One region of the Novacetimonas sp. GS1 genome, then DNA from elsewhere that is predicted to be linked to it. Evidence: predicted binding sites of a transcription regulator. Region 1 holds the regulator's gene; the other holds the start of a gene.
The links. The regulator HrcA, encoded in region 1, represses chaperone genes, less so after heat shock. The targets are predictions, from matches to a motif close to GTTNGCACTCNCNNNNNGNGAGTGCNAAC.
Positions count from the first base shown of each region.

Region 2: a site for HrcA is predicted at 1,966-1,994, ahead of groES (co-chaperone GroES). Genes of this name have one in related genera too.

Region 1 is NZ_VSZP01000001.1:232,891-237,312, reverse strand. Features, by position in the region: gene rdgB (RdgB/HAM1 family non-canonical purine NTP pyrophosphatase) at 1-504, opposite strand, end outside; gene rph (ribonuclease PH) at 501-1,229, opposite strand; gene hrcA (heat-inducible transcriptional repressor HrcA) at 1,488-2,558, shown strand; gene FYB92_RS01155 (aldo/keto reductase) at 2,818-3,702, shown strand; gene FYB92_RS01150 (PBP1A family penicillin-binding protein) at 3,826-4,422, shown strand, end outside.
Region 2 is NZ_VSZP01000001.1:2,912,218-2,916,639, forward strand. Features, by position in the region: gene groL (chaperonin GroEL) at 1-1,529, opposite strand, end outside; gene groES (co-chaperone GroES) at 1,588-1,878, opposite strand; gene FYB92_RS12805 (dienelactone hydrolase family protein) at 2,351-3,013, shown strand; gene FYB92_RS12810 (S-methyl-5'-thioadenosine phosphorylase) at 3,475-4,383, opposite strand; gene FYB92_RS12815 (cytochrome c1) at 4,373-4,422, opposite strand, start outside.

The DNA.
Region 1 (4,422 bases):
GGCGAAGATCGGGTCATAGCCATGGCCATGTGTTCCGCGGGGCGGCCAGACGACCTGCCCGTCGATGCGTCCCTCGAATGTTGTGCTCTGTCCGTCCGGCCATGCCAGACACAGGACAGAGATGAACCATGCCGTTCGGTCGGGGGTATCGCCCATCAGGTCATGGATACGGCGCATGACGGCGGGGAAGTCCTTGTCCGGACCGGCCCAGCGCGCCGACAGGATGCCCGGATCACCATTGAGCGCACTGACGCAGAATCCCGAATCATCAGCCAGTGCAGGCAGGCCCGCCGCCTGCGCCGCCGCCAGCGCCTTGATTTCGGCATTCCCGGCAAAGGTCGTGGCGGTTTCTTCCGGCTCCGGCAGGTTCAGCGTCGCGGCAGAGATAACCTTGATCCCATACCCGGACAGCAGCGCGGAAAACTCCACCAGCTTGCCTGCATTATGGCTGGCAAGGACGAGGGTATCCCCCCGACGCAGCCCGCGTGCCTGCACGGGGCTCATGCCGTCACCGCCTGCGCCACCGCGTCGCGCTGGATTTCAAACAGCTGTGCCGTCCCGACCTGCGCCAGACGCATCAGTTCGTTGAACTGTTCCTGTGAAAAGGGGGCCTGTTCCGCCGTCCCCTGGATTTCGACGATGCCGCCGGTTTCGGTCAGCACGAAATTGGCGTCCGCCACGGCATTGCTGTCTTCGGCGTAATCAAGGTCCAGCACCGCACCCGCCCCCGTCAGGCCGCATGATACTGCCGCCACCTGCGCCGTGATTGGCAGGGCCGGGATCACATTCGCCCGCACCAGTCCGTCAAGTGCGAGACGCAGTGCAACCCACGCGCCGGTGATGGCGGCACAGCGCGTGCCGCCATCGGCGTTGAGCACATCGCAATCCACCGTGATGGAGATTTCGCCCAAGGCCCGCAGATCTATCCCCGCACGCAGCGCACGTGCAATCAGGCGCTGGATTTCATGTGTGCGGCCACCCTGTTTCCCCTTTGCGGCCTCACGCGGGCCACGGCTGTGGGTTGCGCGCGGCAGCATGCCATATTCGGCTGTAACCCATCCCTGTCCCTTGCCCCGCAGGAACGGGGGGACACGGGATTCAATGCTGGCGGCGCACAGAACCTCGGTCCCGCCCATGCGGATCAGCGCGGACCCTTCGGCATGGCGGGCAAAGCCGGTCTGTATGGAAACGGGGCGAAGGGCGTCAATGGCGCGGCCGGATGGGCGCATGAAGGAAACTCCCGATGAAATCGTGTCTCGCGGCATAGCGCGCAACCCCCGTTCTTTCCAGTCCCGTCCCCGCCAGTCCTGTCCCCGGCCGGTGTGTCGCGGGCGCGAGCCGGTGTGGGAATTGTGGGGGCGGGGCGCAATCATGTGATTGTCGCAACAATACGTTGTGCCTATCCTTGTCACCGACCCATGCCCGCGCCAGATCAGAAGGCGGGACATCGTGGCTGTTTATATCTGCGCGCAAGGAGGGAGAACGCCATGGATATCGGAGTACTGTCTTCGCGTCCCGCCCTGCCGCCGGGGCTGGATGCGCGTTCCGCCGCGATATTGCGCGAAATTGTGGAGCAGTATGTCGAAACCGGCGACCCGGTTGGATCGCGCACCCTGTCGCGTCGCCTGCCGCTGTCGCTGTCACCTGCGACGATCCGCAATATCATGGCCGACCTGACCGAGGCGGGATTGCTGTTTTCGCCCCATACCTCTGCCGGGCGCCTGCCGACGGAAAAGGGTGTGCGCCTGTTCGTCGATGGCCTGTTGCAGTTCGGCAGCCTGAGTGAGGAGGAGCGCGAGACGATCACCCGCGCGCTGGAGGTCCGGGGGCGTTCGCTACAGGACATGCTGGGGGAGGCATCGTTGATGCTGTCGGGCCTGTCCTCGGCCGCGGGGCTGGTCCTTGCCCCCAAGAGCGATGGCACCATCAAGCATATCGAGTTCGTCGCCCTCGGTCCGGGCCGCGCGCTGGTCATTCTGGTCGGGTCCGACGGACAGGTGGAAAACCGCGTGATCGAAATCCCCTCTGGCCTGCCGCCCTCTGCGCTGGTGGAGGCGGGGAACTACCTCAATGCGCACCTGTCGGGCCGGACGCTCGACATCCTGCGTGACAAGGTCAGCGGTGACATCGCGGCCAACCGTACCGAACTCGATCAGTTGACGACAGAGGTGGTGGCCAGCGGCCTTGCCACGTGGAGTGATGCGGAAGAACGTGGCGGGACGCTGTTCATCCGGGGTCAGGCGCGGCTGTTGTCAGATGTGACGGAGATCGAGCGGCTTTCGACCATCCAGATGCTGTTCGACCGGCTGGAAACGCAGGAGACGATGTTGCGGCTGCTCGACCTTGCGTGCGAATCCGAAGGGGTGCGGATATTCATCGGTGCGGAAAGCGGCCTGTTCGGGATGGCCGGGATGTCGGTGGTGATGGCGCCCGCACGTACTGATTCCAACCGCATCGTTGGTGCGATCGGTGTCATCGGCCCGACGCGGATCAATTACGGGCGCATCATTCCCGTGGTGGATTACACCGCGCGCGTGATCGGGCGCATGCTGGGCTGAAACATGAAAATTCTGCGGCCGCCTCGTCCCTGAACAGGGCGGTGCCTTGCAAGGCTTTTTGAAAACAGGCTTCACTTGACACTTCTGACCCCCCGGTTTTCCCCTGACCCGCTGTGCCCTGCATGGGGCACAGGGCAGCGTGCGCACAGGGCAGGGTCCGTGCAGCCCGTCATTTCCCTGCCCGTTATCAGGTGCCCATTATCAGGTGCCCGTCATCAGGTGACAGGCTGTTGCGTGGAAATAGGCAAGGAGTAACGCCATGACCGTATCCCCATCACGTCCCGGCGGCACATTCCGTATTGGCGGTGAACTTGAGGTCGCGCGCCTTGGGTTCGGGGCGATGCGCATCACGGGGCCGGGCATCTGGGGCGAACCCGCCGACCGTGATGCCGCCCTTGCCACGTTGCGGCTGCTGCCTGAACTTGGCGTGAACTTCATCGACACTGCCGACGCCTATGGCCCTTTCGTCAGTGAAGACCTGATTCACGAGGCCCTGTCGCCTTACAAGGGCCTGGTGATTGCGACCAAGGGTGGCCATACCCGCCATGGCCCCGACCTCTGGCGCCCGGTGGGCAACCCTGATTACCTGCGCCAGTGTGTGATGATGAGCATGCGTCGCCTGGGTGTGGAACGCATCGACCTGTGGCAGCTTCACCGCGTCGGCCCCGACACCACGCCTGAACGGCAGTTTGAAGAGATCGCCACGATGTGCGCGCAGGGGCTGATCCGCCATGTCGGCCTGTCAGAAGTCACGGTGGAGATGATCGAGCGCGCGCGGCTGTATTTCCCGGTTGCGACGGTGCAGAACCGCTTCAACCTTGTGAACCGCTATTCTGAGGCGGTGCTTGATTACTGCACGCGCGAACGGATCGGCTTTATCCCGTGGGCCCCGCTGGCGGCAGGGGGGCTTGCGCGGGAGGATAATGTGCTGACACGCGTGGCGCAGTCGCGCGGCGTCACCACGGGACAGGTGGCGCTGGCGTGGCTGTTGCGGCGTTCGCCGGTCATGCTGCCCATTCCCGGCACCTCCCGCCCCGATCACGCCCGTGCCAATGCGCAGGCCGCGACATTGGTGCTGACGGACGCGGAATTCGACGCGCTTGACCGTGATGGCCGCGCGGAATGGGACCGCCTGCGCGCCTGATCCTGAACGGGCTGTCATGCGTGTGTTGCGGATCGGGGGCGACGTGGGCGCCGGACGGTGCTAGGACAGGGGCAGACCAACAGGGGGCCAGACCACAGTCCCTATTTCCCTATTGGATACCGGATGACGCTTGCTGACGGATCGGGCCGCGATGGCCGGGTGGATGGAACCTCTGACGCCACGCGTGATGGCGGCCGGCCGGCCGGGCGGCGTCCGCGTCCCCCCACGGGTGGCCCGCGCCCGCGTTATCGCCTGGTGCGCAGGCTGGCGGGCGGGGTGCTGGGTGTCGTGCTGCTGGCCGGTGGGGTTGGCGGTGTCGTCGCGTGGCAGGAATATTCACGCCTGGCCGAAGGGCTGCCGACTGTTGACGGGCTGCGTACCTATCAGCCCCCGGTGATGAGCCGCCTTTATTCCGGCGATGACCAGATCATGGCCGAACTTGCGGCGGAGCGGCGGATCTTCGTTCCCTACAGTGCGATTCCCGAACGTGTGCGCAACGCCTTCCTTGCGGCGGAGGATCAGAAGTTCTTCACCCATGGCGGGGTGGACCCGCTGGCGATCATCCGCGCGGGCCTGACGGACCTGATGATGCACGGCTCCAAACACCGGCCGATCGGTGCGTCCACCATCACGCAGCAGGTGGCGCGCATCATGCTGCTGGGCTCCAACGCCGTGTCGATGGAACGCAAGGCCAAGGAGGCGCTGCTGGCGATGCGGCTG
Region 2 (4,422 bases), 2.7 Mb from region 1:
GACGCTGCATCCTGCAGGGCGGTACGAACGACCTTCATCGGGTCGATGATGCCAGCCGCGACGAGGTCCTTGTAGGTACCTTCCTGCGCATCGAAACCATATGCATAGGTTTCGTTTTCCAGCACCTTGCCAGCGATGACCGCACCGTCTTCGCCTGCATTGTGGGCGATCTGGCGCAGCGGGGCCTGCAGGGCCTTGCGGATGATGTCCGCACCGACGCGCTGGTCCTCGTTGTGGAAATGCAGGTGAGCCAGCGTCGTGGACGCACGCGCCAGCGCCGTACCACCACCGGGAACGATGCCTTCTTCAACCGCAGCGCGGGTCGCATGCAGCGCGTCATCGACGCGATCCTTGCGTTCCTTCACCTCGACCTCGGTCGAACCACCGACGCGGATCACGGCAACACCACCGGCCAGCTTCGCCAGGCGTTCCTGCAGCTTTTCACGGTCGTAATCGGACGTGGTTTCCTCGATCTGCGCACGGATCTGGCTGCAACGGCCCTTGATGGCCTCGCCTTCGCCCGCACCCTCGACGATCGTGGTGTTTTCCTTGTCGATATGCACCTTCTTGGCGGTGCCCAGCATGTTCAGCGTGACGCTTTCGAGCTTGATGCCCAGGTCTTCGCTGATGACCTGGCCACCGGTCAGGATCGCGATATCCTCAAGCATCGCCTTGCGGCGATCACCAAAGCCCGGTGCCTTCACCGCAGCAATCTTCAGGCCGCCACGCAGCTTGTTGACCACCAGGGTCGCCAGCGCCTCGCCATCGACGTCTTCGGCGATGATCAGCAGCGGACGGCCCGACTGCACCACGGCCTCAAGCAGCGGCAGCATCGGCTGCAGCGACGACAGCTTCTTTTCGTGGATCAGGATATAGGGGCTGTCCAGATCGACGGTCATCTTCTCCGCGTTCGTCACGAAATACGGGGAGATGTAGCCGCGATCGAACTGCATGCCCTCGACAACGTCGAGTTCGGTGTGCAGGCCCTTCGCTTCCTCGACGGTGATCACGCCCTCGCTGCCGACCTTCTGCATGGCCTGCGAGATCATTTCGCCGATTTCCTTTTCGCCATTGGCGGAAATCGTGCCGACCTGCGCCGTTTCGGCAGGCGTCGTGATCTTCTTGGTGTTCTTCTTCAGTTCCTCGACAACCGCGCCGACGGCCTTGTCGATACCGCGCTTGAGGTCCATCGGGTTCATGCCGGCGGCAACAGCCTTGGCGCCTTCGCGCACGATCGCCTGCGCCAGGACGGTCGCGGTGGTCGTGCCGTCACCGGCAATGTCGTTGGTCTTGCTGGCGACTTCGCGCACCATCTGCGCGCCCATGTTCTCGAACTTGTCAGCCAGTTCGATTTCCTTGGCGACCGAAACACCGTCCTTGGTGATGCGCGGTGCGCCAAAGCTCTTGTCGAGGACGACGTTACGTCCCTTCGGACCCAGTGTTACCTTGACCGCATCGGCCAGGATATCCACGCCACGCAGCATGCGCCGACGTGCTTCATCGCCGAACTTTACGTCCTTGGCAGCCATTTCAGTTTCTCCAGTCAGGAAAGGTTATGTAATCGGATCAGGTTCAGGCGTACGACGCTCAGGCAACAACGCCCATGATGTCGCTTTCCTTCATGATCAGCAGCTCTTCGCCGTCGATCGTGACTTCGGTGCCGGACCATTTGCCGAACAGCACGCGGTCACCAGCCTTGACGTCCAGGGCGACAATCTGGCCCTGTTCGTTGCGGGCGCCCGCTCCGACCGAGATAACCTCGCCTTCCATCGGCTTTTCCTTGGCGGTCTCGGGGATGATGATCCCACCGGCTGTCTTTTCCTCACCCTTGAGGCGACGGACAACCACGCGGTCATGCAGGGGACGAAATTTCGTCATTGGATGGATCGCTCCATAATCTAAAAAAGGTAACGCCCTTGAATTAAGCAACGCCACCGGTTTGGCGCGCGCGCCAGGCCGCATCGCGTTAGCACTCCCCTCATGAGAGTGCTAAAGAGCAGATAGGAAGACCTCTTTTAGGTGTCAAGGGAAGCACCAAGATTCCTGGCCAACTTTCCCCAACGCCTGCGGGGATTACCAGGAAAAGGCAGGAAATCCAAAAATATATCATTATATATCAATAAATTACGAAAATACCTACCCTCCTGCACATCGTTGTCTCTGGCCCGCACGGACTGCATGCGTCCCCTGCGCCACCGCGCCCCGGCCCGAGTCCCGGATACACCGCCATCACACCCCCGGCACTGCCGGTGTCAGGCAAAGGCATGGATGTGATATAGGTCCTGCATTCACCATGGCCGCATGGGGCCGTTCCATCGCGCATGACCAATCAATTATGGGGGAGACATATATGGGATCGATCATCACCCTTACCGCCACGGACGGGCACACACTGTCCGCCTATCGCGCGGGGCGGCCAGATGCGGCGCGCGCCGTCGTCGTGGTGCAGGAGATCTTTGGCATCACCCCGTATATCCGCGCGGTCTGCGATGAACTGGCGACCAAAGGATATCAGGTCATTGCCCCCGCGATCTTCGATCGTGCGCAGCGCGACGCCATCCTGCCCTATTCCGCCGAGGGGATGAAGGAAGGGCTGGCGCTGCGGGCGCGGGTACCGCTTGCGGGCACGCTGCTTGACCTTGCTGCCGCCGCCGATGCGCTGACAACGGAAAAGAAGGGCGTCATGGGGTTCTGCTGGGGCGGCACACTGGCATGGGAGGCGGCATGCCGCACCACCACATTCGCCGCGGCGGTGGGATGGTATGGAGGCGGTATCGCGGCGGAACGCGCACGGGTTCCAAACTGTCCCGTGCAACTGCATTTCGGGGCAGATGATGCCCATATCCCTGCCGGGGACATCGACGCGATCCGCGCAGCGCACGAAGATATCGAGATTTTTGTCTATGAAGGTGCGGACCACGGGTTCGGCTGCACCGACCGCAGCAGCTACAACGAAACGGCGGCCACGCTGGCGATGCAACGCACCCTCAGCTTCTTTGAACACTGGCTGTAGGCGCAATACCCTGCGGGGGGCATGCGACCGGGATGCCGCGACTACGGCTTGGCAGCCCCCTTGATTTAAGGAAGTGGAAAAGAGATTTTTTGAGAGACTGCTTGAAAGCTATACTTGATAACCTACTGAAATTATAAATTTTTTTGGCGAAGCTTTTTCTAAAAAGCTTCAGAAGACGCCGCCTTTTAAAAAAAAGGCGGCACCCAAAAACTTTTCCTGTTTTTTATCAATGATGTGTTTTCAGACAATCTCTTGAGTCGTTGCCTTGTTGTTAAGCAGGCGACGCCTTGCAAACAGACCGCCAAGAACTCCGGGACGGCTTTTTCAGGTGCTCTCCCGAAACTTCCTGTTGCCCGCCCTCCTGTTGCCCCTGTCGCAATACTCTACCCACATCACGTCCAAGACGTCCAAAAGTCCCGTCCCCTGCGGCAATAGACCGCACGGGACGGGCAGGACCTGCCTCAGCCCCGTGCGAGCACGCGTCCCGCAACTGCATCAAGCTTTGCCAGCAGGGCAGGATCGCGACGGTCGGGTGCGGTGATGATGGCATGTTCCAACGCACGGTCGCACCCGGCATGGCACGGGCCACGCGGCTTGCCCAACTGCGGGATGACCGCACGCACCAGCGCACGCGCCCGGCTGGAGTTTTCCTGCATCACCTTGACCACCGCATCGACGGTCACACTGTCATGGTCGTCATGCCAGCAGTCGTAATCCGTTACCATGGCAACGGTGGCGTAACAGATCTCCGCTTCACGGGCGAGCTTGGCTTCGGGCATGTTGGTCATGCCCACGACCGAGCATCCCCAGGACCGGTACAGGTTGCTTTCGGCACGGGTGGAAAACTGCGGCCCCTCCATCACCAGATATGTGCCACCGCGCGTGACATCCAGACCCAGCGCCCGGCATTGCCCCTCCAGCACGTCACCGATACGCGGACATAGCGGGTCGGCCATGCCGACATGGGCAACGCAGCCTGTGTCGAAAAACGTCTTTTCACGCGCGAAAGAGCGGTCGATGAACTGGTCAATGACCACGAAATGCCCCGGCGGCAGCTCTTCCTTCAGTGACCCCACGGCGGACAGCGACACGATATCGGTCACCCCCGAACGCTTCAGCGCGTCGATATTGGCACGGTAATTCAGGCGCGTCGGCGGCAACGGGTGACCACGACCATGGCGCGGCAGGAACACGCAGCGCACGCCATCAAGCCTGCCGAACAGCAACTGGTCCGACGGCTTGCCCCACGGTGTTTCGACCGTACGCCATTCCTTGTCTTCAAGCCCTTCGATGTCATACAGGCCGGAGCCTCCGATCAGGCCGATGACAGGCTCGATCACATCAGACGGGTGGGCGGGTTCAGTGGACATCGGACCATATTCTCCGTTTCAGGCAAAAGGTAAGCACAA